DNA from 2 places in the Streptomyces sp. NPDC030820 genome. Region 2 is predicted to be linked to the other one. Evidence: riboswitches for the same ligand, from Rfam matches in the RefSeq annotation. Region 2 holds a riboswitch; the other holds the start of a gene.

Region 1 (4,766 bases), 210 kb from region 2:
TCGGAGTCGGCGACGAGGGCCACCTGCTCCAGGAAGTCGGCCAGGGTGCCCTGTTCCCCCTCCCCGCGCTCCTGCTCGAACTCCAGGGCCACCGCCGCGAGTTCCTGGAGGTTCTCGATGCGGGTCTCGTCCTGCGGGTCGGTGGAGGCCTGCAACTCGGCCAGATAGCCGGTGCGTTCGAGCACCGCCTCCAGGACGGTCGCGGGGCCCGCACCGGACTCGACGATGGTGCGCAGGTCCTCCATCAGCGTGTTGAACCGCTTGACGGCGTTGGTGGAGCGCGCGGCCATGCCGTACGCCTCGTCCACGCGCTTGAGCGCCTGCGGGAAGCTGATCTTCTCGCGCTGGGAGAGGGCGTCGATCATCGCCTCCGCGCGCTCGCCGATGCCCCGCTTGGGCACGTTGAGGATGCGGCGCAGCGGCACCGAGTCCTCGGGGTTGGCGAGCACACGCAGATAGGCCAGGACGTCCCGGACCTCCTTGCGCTCGTAGAAGCGGACCCCGCCGACGACCTTGTAGGGCAGGCCGACGCGGATGAAGACCTCTTCGAAGACACGGGACTGGGCGTTGGTGCGGTAGAAGACGGCGACATCGCCCGCCCTGGCCTCGCGCGCGTCGACCAGGCGGTCTATCTCGTCGGCGACGAACTGGGCCTCGTCGTGCTCGGTGTCGGCGACATAGCCGGTGATCCGCGCGCCCTGGCCGGCGTTGGTCCACAGGTTCTTCGGGCGGCGGGACTCGTTGCGCTCGATGACCGCGTTGGCGGCGGACAGGATGGTCTGTGTGGAGCGGTAGTTCTGCTCCAGCAGGATCGTCGTCGCGTTCGGGTAGTCCTCCTCGAACTGGAGGATGTTGCGGATCGTCGCGCCGCGGAAGGCGTAGATCGACTGGTCCGCGTCACCCACGACGCACAGTTCGGCGGGCGGGAGGTCGTGCTCGCTCGGCGGGGTGTCCTCGTCGTGCTCGCCGGTGCCCACGAGTTCGCGCACGAGCGCGTACTGGGCGTGGTTGGTGTCCTGGTACTCGTCGACGAGGACATGCCGGAAGCGGCGGCGGTAGTGCTCGGCGACGTCCGGGAAGGCGCGCAGCAGGTTGACCGTCGTCATGATCAGGTCGTCGAAGTCGAGCGCGTTGGCCTCGCGCAGGCGCGACTGGTAGAGCGCGTATGCCTGGGCGAGGGTCTTCTCGAAGCCGTCGGTGGCCTGGGTTGCGAAGTCCTCCTCGTCGATCAGCTCGTTCTTCAGGTTGCTGATCTTCGCGCTGAACGACTTCGGCGGGAAGCGCTTGGGGTCGAGGTCCAGGTCGCGGCAGACCAGGGCCATCAGGCGCTTGCTGTCGGCGGCGTCGTAGATGGAGAAACTGGAGGTGAAGCCGAGCTTCTTGCTCTCCCGGCGCAGGATGCGCACGCACGCGCTGTGGAAGGTCATCACCCACATCGCGTTCGCGCGCGGGCCGACGAGCTGCTCGACGCGCTCCTTCATCTCCCCCGCGGCCTTGTTGGTGAAGGTGATCGCGAGGATCTGGCCCGGGTGCACATGCCGCTCGGCGAGCAGGTGGGCGATGCGGTGGGTGAGCACGCGGGTCTTGCCGGAGCCGGCGCCGGCGACGATGAGCAGCGGGGAGCCGGCGTGCACAACTGCGGCGCGCTGGTTGTCGTTCAGCCCCTCCAGCAGCGCCGCCGCGTCGAGGACGGGACGCGGGGCGCCGTCGCGGTAGTACCCTCCCCCACTCTCGGCTCCGCTCGAGCGGGGGGACCCCCATCGGTCCGGCGGCACGTCGAACTTCCCGCCGAACAGATCGTCCGGAAGCGGCTCCGGAGCGTGATCGTCCTCGGGCGGCGGCGGGGGCTCCTCCTCGCGCCCGCGAGGGGCCTGGAGGTCCGCCAGGAAGCTGTCGTCAAAGAGGCTGCTCATCGCTCTACGAGTCTAGGGCGCCCCACCGACAACCGGTCGCCGTCCCAGGAACCCGACCGGTCCGGAACGGAGTTGATCTTCACCGTCGAATGGCCCGCACCCTGCTCACACAGGGGAACCGTCCGATGACAGACGAGCGAAACCCACCTCAGGTCACGAAAATGTATCGGACATATCACGCACCAACCTTCACAGGAGTCACACCAGTTGGCTAGCGTGCGTTCGGGCCGTACGACCCCTACCGGCGAGCCTCGCCGGGCCGCGCGGCCCCCGCCGAGTCTGGCGCGTCCCGCGGGGCGCCCGGAGCCGGGGACCCACCGACCTTTGGGGTGAATCGGCCGGCTCCCACCCGGGACGCCGCCGTAGGGCAACCCTTCCGAACCACCGCCCGAACCCGACAGCTAACCCGGTAGGCGGCCCACTGGAAGGAGTCGCCTCCCTTGGCGTCGCACCGCAAGCCGCGCCCCGGCGGGACCATCGGAACCGGCCTTCGCGCTCCCGCCCTCGCCACCGCCGCCCTCACCTCCATGGCTGTGCTCTCGCAGACCGCGGAGGCCGCCCCGAGTACCGATCACGCCAAGCCGAGCCTGGAGGAGGTCGAGAAGAAGGTCGACGATCTCTACCGCCAGGCGGAGTCGGCGACCCAGAAGTACAACGCGGCCAAGGAGCGGACCGGCAAACAGCGCGGCCGCGTCGACGCCCTGCGCGACGACGTCGCCCGGCGCACCGCACGCCTCAACAAGGCCCGCGAGGAGCTGGGCTCCTTCGCCGCGGCCCAGTACCGCACCGGCGCCGCCGCCCCCGACACGGCCACCTTCCTGCTGGCGAACGACCCGCAGGACTACTTCGACCAGACCCAGCTGATGAACCGGCTGACCTCGCGGGAGAAGACCGCGGTCGACGACTACATCGGCGAGCAGGCCGCGACCATGAAGAAGCGGCGCGAGGCCGCGGAGAGCCTGCAGACGCTGACCGACTCACAGCACGACCTGCAGACCGCCAAGGCCACCGTGCAGAAGAAGCTGGCCACGGCGCGCGAGCTGCTGTCGCAGCTGACGGCCCAGGAGAAGGCGCGGCTGGCCGCCATCGAGCGGGCGAAGGAGCAGGAGGCGGCGCGCAAGGCGGCCGAGCTGGCGAAGCAGCAGGCAGCTCAGCAACAGGCCGCCTCGTCGTCGTCCACCTCCGCGGGGTCCGCCTCCGGATCCGGTTCTACGGGCTCCGGCTCGACGGGCTCCGGCTCGACCGGGTCCACCACCACGTCCAGCTCGTACGACACCAAGGCCGAGAAGGCGATCGCCTTCGCCCGCGCGCAGATCGGCAAGCCGTATGTGTGGGGCGCCACCGGTCCGGACTCCTACGACTGCTCGGGCCTCACCCAGGCCGCCTGGAAGGCCGCCGGCGTCACGCTTCCTCGCACCACGTACGACCAGGTCAACGCGGGCACCACGGTCTCGCTCGCCGACGCGCGGCCGGGCGACCTGATCTTCTTCTACGACGACATCAGCCACGTCGGCATCTACATAGGCAACGGCATGATGATCCACGCCCCGAAGCCGGGCGCGTACGTCCGCGAGGAGTCGATCTACTACGGCGGCGAGTCGATCATCCACAGCGTGGTCCGCCCGGGCTGACCGCCCATCCCGGGCACGGCCGCGCCCCGGCCGACTCGCGCTCCACGCGCGCGTGCCATCGCATTGCAGGGCCACGCGCGCGTGCCGCGCGAACGGCACGTCCACGCGGGCGCGTGCCTACGCCCTGGGCTCCACGCGCGCGTGCCGGTGTCTTGGGGGTGCGCGTCGGCGGATGGCCTGTCCATGGGCGCATACCGGCGTCCTCCGCGTCCACGCGCGCGTGGGGCCGTTTGGCTGGTGCGACAGGGCATGAAGGTCGCGCCGTCCGCGTCCACGCGCGCGTGGGGCCGTTCCTCCGTCGATACGCGCCGCGCGCCGACCGTTCCTTTGACCACGCACGCCGGCCGCTCCTCCATCCACGCGGCCAACGCCCTCCAGCCCCCGTCCACGCGGCCACAGCCTTCCGGCATCCACGCGCCCCGGCTTCCCTGCCTCCGCAAGCGCGGTGCCGACCTTTCACGGTCCCGCGCGCGTACCGGCGTTTTTGCTGTCCACGCGCGCGTGCCCTTCCGGGCGAGCACCCCGCGGCTCCCTAGCATCGGGCGCATGCCCGGCATCTCAGGTCGTCTGCGTGCGTTGTGGGCGGGACGGTCCCCCGCGGCCGGGGCCGCCGTGATGGCGACCGGCATCCTGTCGGTGGGGCTGCACATGACCGGCGACGAGACACTCTCCCGGTTGGTGCTGGCGCTGGCGTGCGTCGCCTGGGCCGCGCTGGCCGCCGAGTTCGTGCTGCGGCTGGTCGGCGAGCGGCAGCGCTGGGCGACCGAGGCGGAGAGTCCGGGCGCGCTCACCTCCGTCGCCGCGACCACGGTGCTCGGCACCCGGATCTCGGCGCTGGGCGGGCAGACCCTGGCCGAGGCGCTGCTGGCGCTCGCGGCGGTGCTCTGGCCGGTACTGCTGTTCCTGATCGTACGGCGCTGGCGGCCGCGCATGCCGGGGGCGGTGTTCCTGTGTTGCGTGGCGACGGAGGGGCTCGCCGTACTGGCCGCCACGCTGGCCACGGCCGAGCGCACGGCGTGGCTCGCGCACACCGCGCTGGTGCTGTTCTGGCTGGGTCTGGTGCTCTACGGCCTGGCGCTGGCCCACTTCGACGTACGGCAGGTGCTGGAGGGGGCGGGCGACCACTGGATCGCGGGCGGGGCGCTCGGGATCTCGACGCTGGCCGGGGGGAACCTGCTCATCGCCGGGGACTCGGGCATGTACCTGTGGAACGCGGACGACC
Region 2 (4,766 bases):
CGGCCACACGGCCCGGACGCAGCGAGACGCACGGCCCGGAGCGCGACAGACGGACAACCAGATGCGTGCCCGAGTCGCGGCCGGGGCGTGGTGTGCTGTGGCAGGCAGCCGGGTCAGCCGGCGCGGTGGACCACCGCGTCGCACAGCTCCATCAGCGTGGCCTTGGCGTCGCACTCCCGCAGCGGCGCCAGCGCGGCCCGTGCCTCCTCCGCGTACCGCACGGTGTCCCTGCGGGCCTGCTCCAGCGCGGGGTGGGCGCGCAGCGCGGCCAGTGCCTCGGCGTGCCGGGCGTCGTCGCTGAGGTCGGAGTCCAGCAGCTCGCACAGCGCGATGTCCTCGGCCAGGCCGAGGCGGGCGGCCCGCTCGCGCAGCCGGAGCACGGGCAGGGTCGGGATGCCCTCGCGCAGGTCGGTGCCCGGGGTCTTGCCGGACTCGTGCGAGTCGGAGGCGATGTCCAGGACGTCGTCGGCGAGCTGGAAGGCGACCCCGAGCCGCTCGCCGTACTGGGTGAGCACGTCGACGACCGTCTCGTCGGCACCGGACATCATCGCGCCGAACCGGCACGAGACCGCCACCAGCGAGCCTGTCTTTCCGCCGAGCACGTCCAGGTAGTGCTCGACCGGGTCGCGGCCGTCGGAGGGACCGGCGGTCTCCAGGATCTGGCCCGTGACCAGCCGCTCGAAGGCGAGGGCCTGCACCCGGACCGCCTCGGGGCCGAGGTCGGCGAGGATCTGGGAGGCGCGGGCGAAGAGGAAGTCGCCGGTGAGGACCGCGACGGAGTTGCCCCAGCGGGTGTTGGCGCTGTCCACGCCGCGCCGCACGGCCGCCTCGTCCATGACGTCGTCGTGGTACAGCGTGGCCAGGTGGGTCAGCTCCACGACCACGGCCGAGGGCACGATGCCCGGCGCGTAAGGGTCGCCGAACTGGGCCGCGAGCATCACGAGCAGCGGCCGGAACCGCTTCCCGCCGGCTCGCACGAGGTGCTGCGCGGCCTCCGTGATGAACGGGACCTCGCTCTTGGTGGCCTCGAGCAAGCCTTCCTCGACAGCCGCCAATCCGGCCTGGACATCGGCTTCCAGAGCCTGGTCCCGCACGCTCAGCCCGAACGGCCCGACGACGGTCACGAGGGGTCTCCTGTCTGCTGGTGTCTGCTGGCGATTACACGGTTTGTCGATAGGTCGCTGCCATCACTCAAGTCAGCGTATCCGGTCCCTGTTCGATCACCGATAGCGCCCACCCGTCCAGCCTGGGCGGTATCGGATCACGACCGGTATGTTTTTGATCAAGTAATAAGAGCGGACATTCATCGACTTAACAGGAACCTGCACGCTTTGTCGCGAGACGAGGGGCGAGCGGAGTAATGCCTACACCCCAGACAACGACAGGCACCACACCAGGGGTTCCGCCGCGGGTTCCGTCATGGGCTTCGCCACGGGCCTCCGTCGATCCACCCGAATCCATCATGTCCGATTTGAAATACTTTGTTATTTCGTGAAATGGGTCACGGGCAGCCTCCGGCATCGAGGGTCCGCCGGAACCCCTTCTCCCCCGTTCCGTCCGCGAGTTGAGGGTTGGCAACCGCAAAGGATCAAGTACCCCATACGGCACAGACCAAGGTCAAATAGTGCATTGTGTGCATCAGGTACTTGTTTCGGACATGTGCTCTCGCATACGTTCCGGGCCGTCGGGCGGACGCCGAATCCTGCCGCCGCCCGTGTGACCCATCGACGAACTCATTCGTACGGCAGGAGCGGGGGACCCAGGTAAGTCGCCTGACCGGTCGGCACACGCCGCACCGGGACGGCTAGGGGTGAAGCCGTGCCTTCTCGCGAAGGCGCGGCCGGGCACCTCCCCGCCCGAACCCGACAGCTCACCTCGCAGGCGACGGAGAGGACTTCCCCATGCCTTCTGCCGCTCGACACCACCAGCCCCGCACCAACCGCCTCGCTCGCACCCTCGCCGTCGCCGGCACCGGTGCCACCGTCCTCGCCCTGCCGCTCATCGGCGCCACCAGCGCCTCCGCGGCCACCGGCACGACGACCACCAAAACGGCCTCCACCACCGTCGCCGGGTACCCGAACAACCTCGACGGCTGGATCCGCGAGTCCCTCGCGATCATGGCCCAGAAGGGCATCCCGGGCACCTACAACGGCATCTACCGCAACGTCATGCGGGAGTCGTCCGGCAACCCGTACGCCATCAACCTCTGGGACTCCAACGCCGCCAAGGGCATCCCGTCCAAGGGTCTCCTCCAGGTGATCGACCCGACCTTCAACGCGTACCACGTGGCCGGCACCGCCTTCAATCCGTACGACCCGGTCGCCAACATCACCGCGGCCTGCAACTACGCCGCCGCCCGGTACGGGTCCATCGACAACGTGTCCAGCGCGTACTGACCGGTCCCGCCGACCGGCACGGCATCGGCCGCCCGGTGCGCCCACACCTGACGGAGGGGCACACCGGGCGGCCGTCGCTCCTTCCGGAGAAGGTCGTGCACCGGGGACGGCCGCGTACTGATGTGCCGGTCAGTCGGTCGGGAACAGTCTTTCGAGGACGACGGCGATGCCGTCGTCCTCGTTCGACAGGGTGATCTCATCGGCCACCGCCTTCAGTTCGCAATGTGCGTTGGCCATGGCGACCCCGCGTCCCGCCCAGTCGAACATCGGGATGTCGTTGGGCATGTCGCCGAACGCCAGTGCCTCCTCCGCCGCGACCCCGAGCCGCTCGGCAGCCAGCGCGAGACCGGTCGCCTTGGTCACCCCGGACGGCTGAAGCTCCACGGTCCCCGGCCCCGACATGGTGACCGTGGCCAGTGAGCCCACCACCGCGCGCGCCGTGGCCGCCAACTCGTCGTCGGACAGGGTGGCGTGGCGCAGCAGCACCTTGCTGATCGGCGCGCACCACAGGTCGTCGCGCCGGCCGACCTGCACCGCGGGCAGGGTCGGGTGCGGCATCCGGTACCCGGGCTCGATGAGCGTGAGCCCGTCGACCCCGTCCTGGTCGACGGCCGCGTACACCTGCCCCACCTCGGCCTCGATCTTGCCGAGCGCGGTCTCGGCCAGCTCCCGGTCCAGCCGGACCGACCACAGCAGGCGGCCGGTCCCGGCGTCGTACACCTGTGCGCCCTGTCCGCACACCGCGAGTCCCGTGCAGCCGAGGTGCGCCAGCAGCGGCCGTACCCGCGGGGCCGGGCGGCCCGTCACCACCAGGTGCCGGGCCCCGGCCCGCGTCCCCCTCGCGAGCGCGGCGAGCGACCGGTCGGAGACGGTGTCGTCGCCGCGCAGCAGCGTTCCGTCCAGGTCGGTGGCGATCAGTGAATACGTGGGGGAGGCTGCCATGATCAGAGAATACGGATACCGGGCCCCACCGACTCACCTTGTCGTCCTGCGCACTTACGTACTGGTCCACCCCAAGTAGTGCTCCCCCACTCCTCGTTGATAAGGGCGCGCAGGACCGCAGGAGGCCTCAGCGATGAGCCGCCGCCAGGTGTTTCGTCAGGCGCGGTGAGGCGAACTCCGTGCCGCAGACGAAGCGCATCACCGGTCCGTACGACGACGCCGCCGGCAGGCCGGTGAAGTACAGGCCGGGAACGGACGAGACGAAGCCGGGTCCGAGCTTCGGCGTGCCGCGGCTGACCGCGAGCCGGGTGCGCAGTTCGTGGCCGAGGAAGTCCATCGCCGCGATGTCGACGCGGTAGCCGGTGGCGGCGATGACATGGTCGGCGGTGAGCCGCTCGGTGTGCCCACCGTGGGTGCGGACGGTGAGGACGGGGCTGCCGTCCGGTGCCTCGGCGTTCACGACCCGCTCCACGTCCTGCACCTGCACCGCGCGCTCGAAGCGCTCGCGCAGCCACCAGGCGCCGAGCGGTCCGAGGACCCGGCGGACCAGGAAGTGGCGGGTGGCCTCGGGCAGATAGCGGTAGGGGTGCGGGTAGTAGCTGAACGCCCAGAGCGACCAGGCGCGGCCGAACGGAGACTCGGGGCGCAGCTTCGGCTGCTTCCAGGGCGGCGCGCCGAAGGCGACCCGGCCGCGGCCGCGCGCGACGACACGCACGCGTGCGCCCGCCTCGGCGGCGAGCGCCGCCGTCTCCAGCGCGGACTGGCCGGCACCGACCACGATGAGTTCCTTGCCGGCGAAACGGCTCAGGTCGTGGTGCTGGGAGCTGTGCGAGACCGGGCCGGTGGGCGCCGGTCCGTCGGCCGCGGCTCCCGCGAGCTCCGCCGGCAGGTGCGCCAGACCCGACAGGCCGGTGGCGACGACGACCGCGCGTGCGGTGAACGTCTCCCCCGAGTCCAGCTTCAGCTCGAAGCCGCCGCTCTTGTCGCGGTCCACGGAGACGACCCGCACCCGCTCCAGGTCGGGGACGAGCTTGTGCTGGAACCACTCGCCGTAGCCGACGAACGTGTCCACCGGGATGATGTCCTCGTCGGCCACCAGGCGGCGGATGCCGGCCGCGTCGCAGTAGTCGGCGAGGGTGTGGCCGGGCTGCGGGCAGTCGAAATTCGAGGCGGCCGGCGTCGACTTCAGGAGCATGCCCTCGGGCATGTGGTCGCGCCAGCTGACCATGGGGTCGCCGAAGACGCGGACGGGGATACCGCGCGCCCGCAGATGGGCGGCGGTGGACAGGCCGAACGGCCCGGCCCCGATGACTGCAACCGGTCGAGTCACGAAGTCCCTCCCCAGGACATGGTGCGCCACTCTTGGTGTGGCTTTGCCTACTTCGTGGTGGTGCCGCTGCCGCGGCGGTTGGTCCGCCACAGCTGATA

The links. A riboswitch is a leader RNA that binds a small molecule or an ion and turns the genes downstream of it on or off. The one in region 2 is predicted to bind cyclic di-AMP.
Region 1: it holds a riboswitch for cyclic di-AMP, as region 2 does, so the genes downstream of both, ACZ418_RS05735 (C40 family peptidase) here and ACZ418_RS04720 (transglycosylase SLT domain-containing protein) in region 2, are expected to answer to the same signal.

What each region holds. Positions count from the first base shown of each region.
Region 1 covers NZ_JBVIEB010000002.1:245,922-250,687, reverse strand. Annotated here, with positions in the region: gene pcrA (DNA helicase PcrA) at 1-1,913, opposite strand, end outside; cyclic di-AMP (ydaO/yuaA leader) riboswitch at 2,219-2,324, shown strand; gene ACZ418_RS05735 (C40 family peptidase) at 2,354-3,544, shown strand; gene ACZ418_RS05730 (tellurite resistance/C4-dicarboxylate transporter family protein) at 4,091-4,766, shown strand, end outside.
Region 2 covers NZ_JBVIEB010000002.1:33,766-38,531, reverse strand. Annotated here, with positions in the region: gene ACZ418_RS04725 (polyprenyl synthetase family protein) at 114-1,124, opposite strand; cyclic di-AMP (ydaO/yuaA leader) riboswitch at 1,716-1,897, shown strand; gene ACZ418_RS04720 (transglycosylase SLT domain-containing protein) at 1,902-2,396, shown strand; gene ACZ418_RS04715 (HAD family hydrolase) at 2,526-3,338, opposite strand; gene ACZ418_RS04710 (FAD-dependent oxidoreductase) at 3,466-4,668, opposite strand; gene ACZ418_RS04705 (carboxylate--amine ligase) at 4,716-4,766, opposite strand, start outside.